DNA from 2 places in the Paenibacillus sp. sgz302164 genome. Region 1 is predicted to be linked to the other one. Evidence: riboswitches for the same ligand, from Rfam matches in the RefSeq annotation. Region 1 holds a riboswitch; the other holds the start of a gene.
The links. Region 1 has a riboswitch for cyclic di-GMP ahead of AC0LWT_RS36565 (PilZ domain-containing protein). Riboswitches for the same ligand answer to the same signal wherever they lie in the genome.

Region 2: it holds a riboswitch for cyclic di-GMP, as region 1 does, so the genes downstream of both, AC0LWT_RS30400 (putative bifunctional diguanylate cyclase/phosphodiesterase) here and AC0LWT_RS36565 (PilZ domain-containing protein) in region 1, are expected to answer to the same signal.

What each region holds. Positions count from the first base shown of each region.
Region 1 covers NZ_JBVYOL010000042.1:12,550-17,980, forward strand. The annotation lists gene AC0LWT_RS36540 (helix-turn-helix domain-containing protein) at 341-550, opposite strand; gene AC0LWT_RS36545 (helix-turn-helix domain-containing protein) at 956-1,207, opposite strand; gene AC0LWT_RS36550 (hypothetical protein) at 1,378-1,662, shown strand; tRNA gene AC0LWT_RS36555 (tRNA-Arg) at 1,829-1,903, opposite strand; gene tadA (tRNA adenosine(34) deaminase TadA) at 2,005-2,463, opposite strand; cyclic di-GMP riboswitch class I at 2,723-2,810, shown strand; gene AC0LWT_RS36565 (PilZ domain-containing protein) at 2,916-3,674, shown strand; gene AC0LWT_RS36570 (spore germination protein) at 3,844-5,385, shown strand; gene AC0LWT_RS36575 (GerAB/ArcD/ProY family transporter) at 5,382-5,431, shown strand, end outside.
Region 2 covers NZ_JBVYOL010000024.1:57,443-62,873, reverse strand. The annotation lists gene AC0LWT_RS30400 (putative bifunctional diguanylate cyclase/phosphodiesterase) at 1-1,465, opposite strand, end outside; cyclic di-GMP riboswitch class I at 1,564-1,650, opposite strand; gene ilvA (threonine ammonia-lyase IlvA) at 1,744-3,000, opposite strand; gene AC0LWT_RS30390 (S-layer homology domain-containing protein) at 3,183-5,431, opposite strand, start outside.

The DNA of each region.
Region 1 (5,431 bases):
AAAGTGCAGGCTTTTTTTGCGAATATGGCTCGTTTTCGGGAAAAGCCTGCGAAAGTGCAGGAATTTCCGGTGAAAATGGGTCTGAGCTGATGTATTCGATGAAAAACCTGCACTTTTGCAGGAATGTTTCAAAGCCAGCGTATCTACGAGCAAAAGGATGTACTTTTGCAGGTTTTTTTCGTGTTCCTAGTCAGATGCAGCAGAATTGTTTGCGGCTTATCAATACCACGCCTATTCGTTCCTTTGCTCAAGTAACAAACACGCTAACTTAACAGCTAGATTCGCTCAAATAAAACAGAAAACCTACCACGGCTAAACGGTAAGAAGTTCTTTGCGTTATTTATTCCGGTCGGCCGCTGTCTTTTTTACGCCAATTTTTCGGATGGTTCGGTTGGGCAGGATTCGGTTGGTTCTTATCAAGTATCCACGTTTTACCGATTTGAACCGCTTTAACGCGCCCTTCTGCGCAATAGTTTTTGATGGTACCCGGCGATAATCCCCATATTTCCGCGGCCTCCTGGACACCCATAATATGATCAAGGGGGTTCATGACGGTTACCTCTGTTTCCGTACGATTATTAACGTATATAGCGATATAGCGAGCGTGATAATTGAAATTACGAAAGTGACGTAAGCCATTGAGTACACGGCTCCTTTCGCGTATAATGATTGTTAGGGGGAGAGGTTTTAAACCTCTCCGGTGATTTACTTACGAGACTTCGAGCGCTTCCGACGCTTGGAGTCTTTTTCTTTTCGGTGATTTTCCAGCACTATGTAGAGATTGACGAGAGCAACCAATAGCTGGATTATCGCCGTCAGAAGGGTAAGCATTTACATCACCTCCTAACGGTTTCATTATATCATATGCGATAACGCATGTAAAGGGGGTTGCAAGTCAGAGGCGCATTGGATTATTCCGATTCAGTCTGCACGTAAACGGCTACCACTGCCCCTATTATGGTTTCTTGGTCTTTTGATCGTTGTCTGCTATGTACTCGAACAGCTCAGCAGGAGTGCAGTCTAATGTTTTACATAATAGATTAAGAACCTCAACACTAACTGCTTTAACGTGTTTGTCTTCCTCACGTAATTTTTCATTGTTAACCCACTGGCTCAAAGTATTCGGTCGAATGCCAGTCTGTTTGCTTATTTGGTACATGGTCATCCCACGTTTATCTAACATCTCCGAAAGCTTAAAACGAATCAACGAAAACCACGCTCCTATTAATTTCCATTCTACCACAATAACAACGCTTGACGTTATTAACAAATTGGGTTAATATCAATTTAAGATAATAACTCAAAATGATATTATAAATTTCATTTCACATACGGAACCTCAGTTTACACGCGAGCGTCCTGACCGGAAAGGAGGTGATGGCTATTCGCAAGATAACGGTACGAATGAAACATCGGGATGACGTTGCTAATGAAATGTTAGTTTTTGATTGGAATGCGTATCTACTAATAGAGAATGTAGCGTTGATTCTCGAACCGGAAGACGAAATCGTTACGATATCACGCGTAAAGTTGCGCGAAGATGGGACATACGTGCGTACGTCCTCAGGCGGCTTTGAGATTCCGATCGATTTGAAAACGTATGTCCGCATTCAGTCTGCGCCAACGGAACTGCATGCACTAATCGCGGCTTTTGCCGTATGAAGGTGGCTGTTTTCTGACTGAGGAGTATGCGCGCCAGCGCGTTGTTAACCTGTGCTTCGAAATAAGCCAGCTCATAAGTCCATAAATAAAAAAACTTCCTACGTTTATTACCGTAAGAAGTTCGCATAAATTGCGTTTGATTCTACCCGATTAAAGCAGGGTTATACGCGCCACGGCGGGATTCGAACCCGCGACGCACAGTTTAGGAAACTGTCGCTCTATCCTGCTGAGCTACGGGCGCATAGCAAAGACTATTTTAACACGGAGTTTTTCGTCATGCAACCGTGCTCTTGCCTTGCCAGCTTGCCGGTCTAGGAATCTAGGTTCGGATCGAACAGACTTCTAAACCTTGTTCCGAAGCTTGCGGAAGAACTGGGTCAGCAGCGCTGCGCATTCTTCCTGCAGCACGCCGCTGATTACGTCGACGCGGTGATTGAAACGTTCTTCCTGCAGCAGGTTCATCAGCGTGCCGGCGCACCCTGCTTTGGGATCTGCGGTACCATAGATCACTTGCGGAATGCGCGATTGAACGATGGCTCCCGCGCACATCGGACACGGCTCCAGCGTGACGTAGAGCTTGCAGTCCAGCAGACGCCACGCCTGCAAATGCTCGCTGGCCTGGCGGATCGCGATCATCTCGGCATGAGCGGTCGGATCCAGGGACGTTTCGCGCAGGTTGTAGCCGCGGCCTATAATTTCACCGTCACGCACGACAATAGCGCCGATTGGAACTTCACGGATCGTTTCGGCTTTCAAAGCTTCATGGATCGCTTCCCGCATCCAATATATATGTTCATCCACAGGGGACACCTCGCTTAAAAAATGTTATCCACATGTGAATAGAAGTCGAACAAGCATTCGTTGTTAACATTCTGTGGACAAGTGTGTGGATAAGTTGAAAATTTGTGGATATATGAGTTTCATTGTAGGGACTCGCCGCTCTGAAATCAAGCTGCCTGCGAAAACGGTTGAATCCGACGGCTAAACTAGGTATACTAGAATTAAAATTTTAGGTCTTTTAACCTACTGATAGGTATAATCGCATACATAACGAGATCAGATTTGATAAGGGCAAACTTGCCGAAAGACAAGGACGCAAAGCCGAGGGTCTAAAGTTCTACAAGAACCATGACAGCCTGGTTACCGGAAATCAAGCTTGTTTGATTTAGGTAAATAGGTTGCCCCGACAGGAAGGGACAGTCTATTTTTTTATTTATAGCCTAATCTGTTTGTAGAGAACAGGAGGATATGCCATGAAGCTGTCGGATAGGGAGAGAAAGATGGATTTGGTCAAAATCTACGGAAGCAAGGAAGGCAACGACGCGGAAATTTTGATTGACAGCAAAGCGGTGCTGGATAAAAGCGATTTTGTAGCGACGGGAATAGTAACGTACGTGCTTGGCGACATTATTGAAATCGAGCTACCTCAATATGATGTTTTCCGACTTGGGGACAAGGTCAAGATTACGGTTTATTCCAAATCGGGGCTATTCGTTTTTGAGACGTCGGTCGTGGCCAAAGACGAGGGTTCGATCATCGTGATTAATCCGCCCGATAACCGGAAGAAGTTTACGGAGAAGAGGGAGCACCCGCGAATCGATGTCGTTCAGGGCGGTTTGCTGCACAGTTTGCATGACAAGAATAAGAGAAACAAGCAAAGTTTCGAGCATCCGATCAGCCTTAGCGTCAAAAATATCAGCTTGAGCGGCGTAGGATTTGTGATTGAAAACAATATGAACGCGGATAAAAATATGAGTCTGGAAAATAACGCGCAGCTCGAAATCGAACTTCTGCTCGGTTTTTCCATATCTTGCGTAACCGAAATCGTCCGAAGAGAGGCTTTGGGTGCAGGCTTTTTTTATTACGGAGTCCGATACGTTGAAATTCCGGAAAATAAAACGAATGCGCTGCGGGCCTTTATTTTGAAAAATCAGGTCGAGGCCTACTTCGTACAAAAACAAGACATCAAATTGAAAAAAGTCATGGATATCCGGTCTGCGGTGCATCAATAACCGCGGGCTTTTTTTATTCAAACACGGCGCTGGCGATTCGTCGCAGCAAGTTAGTGTCAATCTATTTGCGCAAGCTATGCATAAGATTAGGGACAATTCGCAAGGTTATAATTGATACCATCGTTCAATGGAACAGCAGAAGCAGACATCAAAAATGAGGTGATGAGCGATGCGCTTTTCGAACTTGTTCGGCAGGAGAAAGTATCATTCAGCCCCGCAGAGGTCCAATCGTCAGCAAAATAACGACTCCATCGGTACGTCCCTATCGCAAAATATCGCCGATTTACATAACCTGTTTACGCAAACTCCCGATCTGATCGTACGGCAATTTACAATCAAGCGCACGGGAGAGCAAGCCGCGCTTGTTTATTTGAGCGGGCTCGTGGATAAAAACTCGATCAACAACAACGTGCTCCGCCCGCTTCAATTCGAGGATGGGAGCGACGATGCGGACGGCGATTTTATTTTGACAATCGGTCAGGTTATTACGCTGCAGGCGTGGGCGCAAATCGAGGTCGCAGTTCTGCATGGCCGCAGCATACTTTTTGTCGACGGACGGGCGGAGTCGTATTCTCTCGATACGCAGGGCTGGCCGCAGCGGGCGATTGCAGATCCGCAGCTTGAGGCGTCCCTGAAAGGAGCGCATCAAGGCTTTGTTGAAACGAGCACTCAGAACGTTGCGCTTATCCGGCGCTACATTCCCAACCGCGAATTGAAAATAAAGGAATTAAGAGTAGGGCAACGCGGGCATACTATCGTATCCGTTCTATACCTGGAGGATGTCGCGCATCCCGAGGTGCTGCAGGAGCTGGAAGACCGGATTCAGATGCTGAATATCGACACGATCATCAATACCGGCGAGTTGGCGGAGCTGATCGAGGATAATCCGTATTCTCCGTTTCCGCAATTTATTTTGACGGAACGGCCGGATGCTGCGGCATCGCAAGTTTTGCAGGGAAGATTCGTCGTTGTCGTAGACCGTTCTCCGAGCGTGCTCGTCGGTCCGGCCTCGTTCACATCGTTTTTTCAGAGCGTCGACGATTACAGCACACGATGGTCGATCGCTACTTTTATCCGGCTGCTGAGACTTTTTGCGTTCTTTGTCGCCGTCTTTTTGCCGGCGTTCTACATAGCTGTAATTTCTTACCACTTTGAGATCATTCCCATCAAATTGCTGCTCACGATCGGGGAATTCAGAGGGCGCGTACCGTTCCCTCCTTTTGTGGAAGCGGTCATTATGGAGCTCACGCTTGAAATGATGCGGGAAGCGGGAATTCGGCTGCCCGCTCCGGTCGGGCAAACGGTCGGCATTGTCGGAGGCATCGTCATCGGCCAGGCAATCGTACAGGCGGGGCTCATCAACAATATTATGGTTATTGTCGTCTCTTTTACCGCCATCGCTTCTTTCATCCTGCCCAACTACGATATGGTCGCCGCCATTCGGCTGATTCGCTTCGCGATGATGGTGGCCGCTTCGATGTTCGGCTTTGTCGGAATAATTATCGGAATGATGACGATGATAGGGCATCTCATTTCCCTGGAATCGCTCGGAACTCCTTACAGCACTCCGCTCGCGCCAATCCGGCTGGTCGATTGGAAGGACGCGTTCGTTCGCCTGCCGTTATGGAAAATGGACAGGCGTCCTGTCAGCGCGAGACCGGTTCAACCGATGCGGCAAGGCCCCAGCCGTCCCAAGGGTGACGATAAATGAACAAAAATGCGGGTCATACGATTACCTCCCTGCAGTATATTTTTAT
Region 2 (5,431 bases), on a different contig from region 1:
CGTCTTCGGGAAGGTCGCGGACGATCGTGCTATCGAGCTTGACGCTGTCCATCGGCACCCGGTCGGCGCCGCTTCTGGTGAACAGGCCGGTGCACAAATCGTCCATGGCGATTCGAAATCCGAAAGCTTTCAATAACTTCAGCTTCTCGCCGGTCTCCTCCACGCCGGAAGAAGATATGTCTTCCGCCAAATCGAGCTCGATCATGCCGGGCTCAAGGCCCGTTTCCTTGATGGCGTCGGCCACCAGATCGATGAAGCCTCGGTCCCTGAACTGTGAAGCGGTTACAGCGACGGTCAGCCGCAAAGGAGGATATCCCGCGTCCAGCCAGCTTTTCGCCTGTTTGCACGCTGTTCGCAGCGTCCACTCGCCGATGGCGGTCATCAGGCCGGTTTCCTCGGCGACGCGCACCCACTCGCTGCCCGGGATTTCCCCCTGCCCCGGACAGTGCCAGCGGATTACCGCCTCCATTCCGATCAGACGTTTGCCGGAAAGCTCATATTGCGGCTGATAGTACAGCTCCAGTTCGCCATTGTCCAAGGCGGCGCGAAGCGCCCGCTCCATGCGCTCCGGGCCTGCCGGCTCGGCATTTATTTCTGCGTCATAGAAACGGAGGTAATTTTCCCCATGCTTCTTGGCCGCATACATCGCTTCGTCCGCATGCTTCATTAACTGCCGCGGCGTCTCCCCGTCATACGGGTACAGCGCAATCCCCATGCTTGCCGAAACCGCAAAAGGGCTTCCCTCAAGCACAAAAGGCTCCTCAAGCGCCGCCTGAATACGGGACGCTGCGAGGCGGACATCCTCCTGCTTCATAATATGAGGCAGCAAAATCGTAAACTCGTCCCCGCCCTGACGGTATACGGTATCTTCTTCCCCCAGGCTGCTTGTCAGCCTTTGGCCGGCCTGCCGGATGAGCATGTCGCCATAAGCGTGCCCGAGCGTGTCGTTTACATGCTTGAAACGGTCCAGATCCAAAAAAACAACGGCAACCAGTGTATTGTGGCGCTTGGCATGCAGCAGTGACCGCTCCAGACGGTCTTCGAACAGCCTCCGGTTCGGCAAACCCGTCAAGGAATCGTGATGCGCGATGTATTCCATTTCCATGCTCCTGCTCTTATAATGCTCCCGCGACGCAGCCAACTGCCGGATCCCGTAGACGAAAAACATGCACAGGACCGTATGAGTCAACAAACTTGCGAACAATTCGGACGCAAGAAACACGAATGAAAGCAGCAGCCATGCGCACGCCGCCGCCGCCAATAAAACAATAGAAGCCTTTCGCTTGACGAGAAAAGCGGAGCAAGCAAAGCCCGCAAACAATATCCCGGCCAGCCAGCCCATTGCATGGAACGATGCCGAGACAAGCAGATTCGCCGTCAGCAGACTGACGCCAAGCAGGCACAAATATTCCCACGCAAAGTTAATTGCATGCCGCTCCCGTTTGGATGATGTACCGCCGTTCACGCTTATAACCTCCTCCCCCCAAACCTGTATAAAGAAGAAAAGGCTATTCCATCACATGGAATAGCCGCAGGTAGTACCTGTTAGGTATAATTCAACCCTTCGGCAGCCCAGCTGTCCTAGTTGAATGCAACCTTAGACCTGCGGCTTTGCGTCCTTGCCTTTCGGCAAGTTTGCCTTTTTTCGAAAAATATTCGAGTTTTCTGGGACTTATTTACTATACCATATTTAACCAAAATTAGCTAATAGAATCTTCCGGTTCTGCTGTAAATCGGAAATTTTCAAATGAGCAGATTGAACAGCTTCGGATCCTTGTTAATCTCGATGTAGCCGTAATCTTTGCGCGAGAGGCGCTCGATAAGCCCGTGGTAGTCGTCCTTGTTTTTCAACTCGATGCCGACCAGCGCCGGCGCGTCGTCTCTATTGTTTTTCTTCGTATATTCAAATCTGGTAATATCGTCGGAAGGCCCGAGAACTTCCTCCAAAAACTCGCGCAAAGCACCGGCGCGCTGCGGGAAGTTCAAAATAAAGTAGTGCTTAAGCCCCTCGTAGATCAACGAGCGTTCCTTGATTTCCTGCATCCGGTCAATGTCGTTGTTGCCGCCGCTGATGACGCAGACTACGTTTTTGCCGCGGATTTGTTCCTTGTATGCGTCAAGCGCCGCAACCGGAAGCGCCCCGGCAGGCTCGATCACGATCGCATTGCTGTTGTAAAGCTCCAGAATCGTCGTACACTCCTTGCCGGCTGGCACGATAACGATATCCTCGACATTCTCCTTGCAAATCTCGTAATTCAATTGCCCTACCTGCTTCACGGCCGCCCCGTCGACGAATTTGTCGATCGTTGCCAACGTGATGACTTGTCCCAGCTTAAGCGCCTCAGACATGCTTGCGGCGCCCTCCGGCTCTACGCCGATAATGCGCGTCTGCGGAGCTACGCTTTGCACATAAGTGGAAATTCCCGAGACAAGTCCGCCGCCGCCGATCGTGGCAAAAATAAAATCCGGCGTCTCAGGCATCTGGTTCATAATCTCAAGACCGACCGTGCCTTGTCCGGCAATCGTGCGCGCGTCGTCGAACGGATGAATAAACGCCTTGTTCTCCCGGGCGCAGTACTCCCTGGCCTGAGCGGAGGAATCGTCAAAGGTATCTCCTGTAAGGATGACCTCGACAAAAGCTCCGCCGAACAGCTTGACCTGCGAAATCTTTTGCCGGGGCGTCGTCGTCGGCATGAAGATTTTCCCTTCGATGCCCAAGTGCTTGCAGGAAAAAGCGACTCCCTGCGCGTGATTGCCGGCGCTGGCGCAGACGACTCCCGCCGCCCGCTCCTCGGGAGACAAGCTTTGAATGACATTATAAGCTCCGCGAATTTTGAACGATCTCACGATCTGCAAATCTTCGCGTTTCAAGTATACGTTGCACTCATACAAGTTTGATAAAAGCTCGTTGCGCTGCAGGGGCGAGGGCTCGATCACTTTGCTGAGCACATGATTCGCCTTGATGATGTCTTCCAGACCTACTCTTCCATTTACAGCCATGCTCTTCTGCTCCTTTTGCCGTGTTCGCACAAGATTAAGTTTTAAAGCCTATTGTAACATATCTTGCAGGGCTGGGAAGCACACGAGGAATAATTTTACACGGCGGGTTTCGGAAAGCGGGAACCGTTTCCCGCAAAAAAAACAAGCACACCGGCGATGCGGCATGCTTGTTCCATAAGGATTTAGTATACGTAACGGGATCGCTGGTCCTGAAGATCGGCGCGCTTTTGCAGGTAGCGGGAGAACGCTACGGCAGCCTGTGCTTTTGTCACTTCCTGCCCGGGCTCAAAGCTGCCGTTATTCAGCGACATGATATCCAGACCGACGACAATCGCAGCTTCTCCGATATTTTTCAGCTTGGCCGCATCCGCAAAGTTTTTGTTGAAAACATTCTCGTATTTCGTCAAGCTTTTGTAACCAAGCGCCTTAACGATGAGCTGGGCCATGTCTTCGCGGGTGATTTTGGCTTCCGGATTAAAATCCTCGCCAGGAACCAGCAATCCGCGGTCGACCGCATTTTCGACATAGGCGAAATATTTGGACGTGCTTTGCACATCCGCGAAGGAAGCTGCGCGTGCCGCAGGGTAATAAATGCCGCTGTTGCCTCCGTTCATCGCAATGACCAGCATTTTGATCAATTCCCCGCGAGTGATGGCTTGATCCGGGTTCACCTTGCCGTCTTTGACGTCAAGCGCTTGATAGTCCAGCATCAATTGCAGCTCGTTCTTCGCCCAATGATTCTCGATATCGTCCACTTTCACGCGTTCCAGCGAAATGACTTCGCCGTTGGAGGCATTGACCCACTGCCCCGTCTGGGCGTTCAGGAAGAACTGTTCGCGCGTGAATTTCGGAATCAGGGAGTAGACCAGTTTAGCCTCGAGCTTTTTATTGTCTCCGCCCACAGGAGCGCTCGGAACGCTTTCTCCCGCTGCGATCATCAATCTGTATTTCTCGATGGGAATGCCCCCTGGAGCCCCGCTGTTCGCTACCACATAGTTCAGCTTGATCTCATACTGCGATAGCAGCGTTTCTTTCGCTTTGTCGAGGGCGATCACTTCGGGCTTCTGCTTCGGATACGGCAAATTGGTAATCGAATTGTAGTAATTCAAGATCGCGCCGCCAGTCCGGTCAATGCTCACATTCACACTCTCGTAATTGGCGCTCACGCCATCGATAACCCGTTTGAAATTGAACTCCCAGGTGCGCTGCTGTTTCAATTGTTCGGCAGGTATGTTCTTTTCTACAGGTGCGCTCATTACGAGCTGGTCCGTGTAAGCGGGCAAATTCTTTTTCACAAAATCGATGACAGACGCTTTGGCCGTATCCAGCGCCACCTTGCCGTCAACCGGCTTGGTCCCGTCATTTGGATAATTAATGTACTTGTTGAAGCTCATAATCTCGCCGGTTTTGCTGTTCACCGCAGCCCAGGCGCCGCTGCCGCCGATTTTACCCGTCGAATCGTTCTCCGCCGCCGGCCGGCTCCAGTTCAGGTTCCAGCTTGAGCTGCTCTCTCCCGTCTCAGGGGAAGTGACCTCGTTGTAGGAAGCGTCGCGCAGCTTGTAGTCATCGGGCAGCTTGAACGCATCGGTTACCTTTTTGACGGCTTCTTCCTTGGTCAGATTCAAATTGGAAGCCGGTTTACCGGACAGCGGTTGCTCTGTAAGCGGCTTGTTGTCACTTGCATAAAGAGACTGGGAAAAAGCGCCCTGGTTCCAAACTTCGCCGTTCACAGCGTTCAGGGCGAATGGAACTAATGTGTAGGCAATGAGCGGTTTTTTCTCGCCTTTTGCTTCATAAGGGATTTGATAGGCTAAGGTAACGTCGGCTTTGTCTTTGAAGGTCTGGGCGATTTTGTCCTCGCCGATCGGCGTCACATTCGTCTCGAATGTCACATCGTCATCCCAGTTGTAATTGTAGCCGGTTACCTGCCCGTCCCCGTTCACAGTGACATTGACGCCGTTCTCCATAAACGGAATGCCGTTAACCGCCCGGTCAAAACGGATGTTGTACTGATAATTTCCGTTCAGAGGGGTGCGGAAGGAATCCTCCTCCGTCTGGTTGTACAGCAGTTCCTTCTGCTTATCCGGATTTACCTTCCCGATCCATGCGGAAGCGATCGCTTTGGCTCCTTTGAAATCGACTTTCGGCGGGTAGCTCAATTTATGCTCGGGATCTTTGTCGTTGATCGAATATCCGACCATTTCTCCGCTAATACCGTTAATCGTAACATGCAGATCGCCTAAATACTGGTCTTTCACTTTCTTCACGAAACTTAAGTTCCAGTTCGGAATGCTGTGTCCGTTCATTACATAATAAGCGTTCAGGTTAGCCGACTGCAGCGTATACCCATCCGGAATTGCAACGTATTTCCTGGCAAGTTCAAGGGCTTGGTCTTTAGTAATTTTGGGCTCGAGCTGTGCGGTGTCGTCGC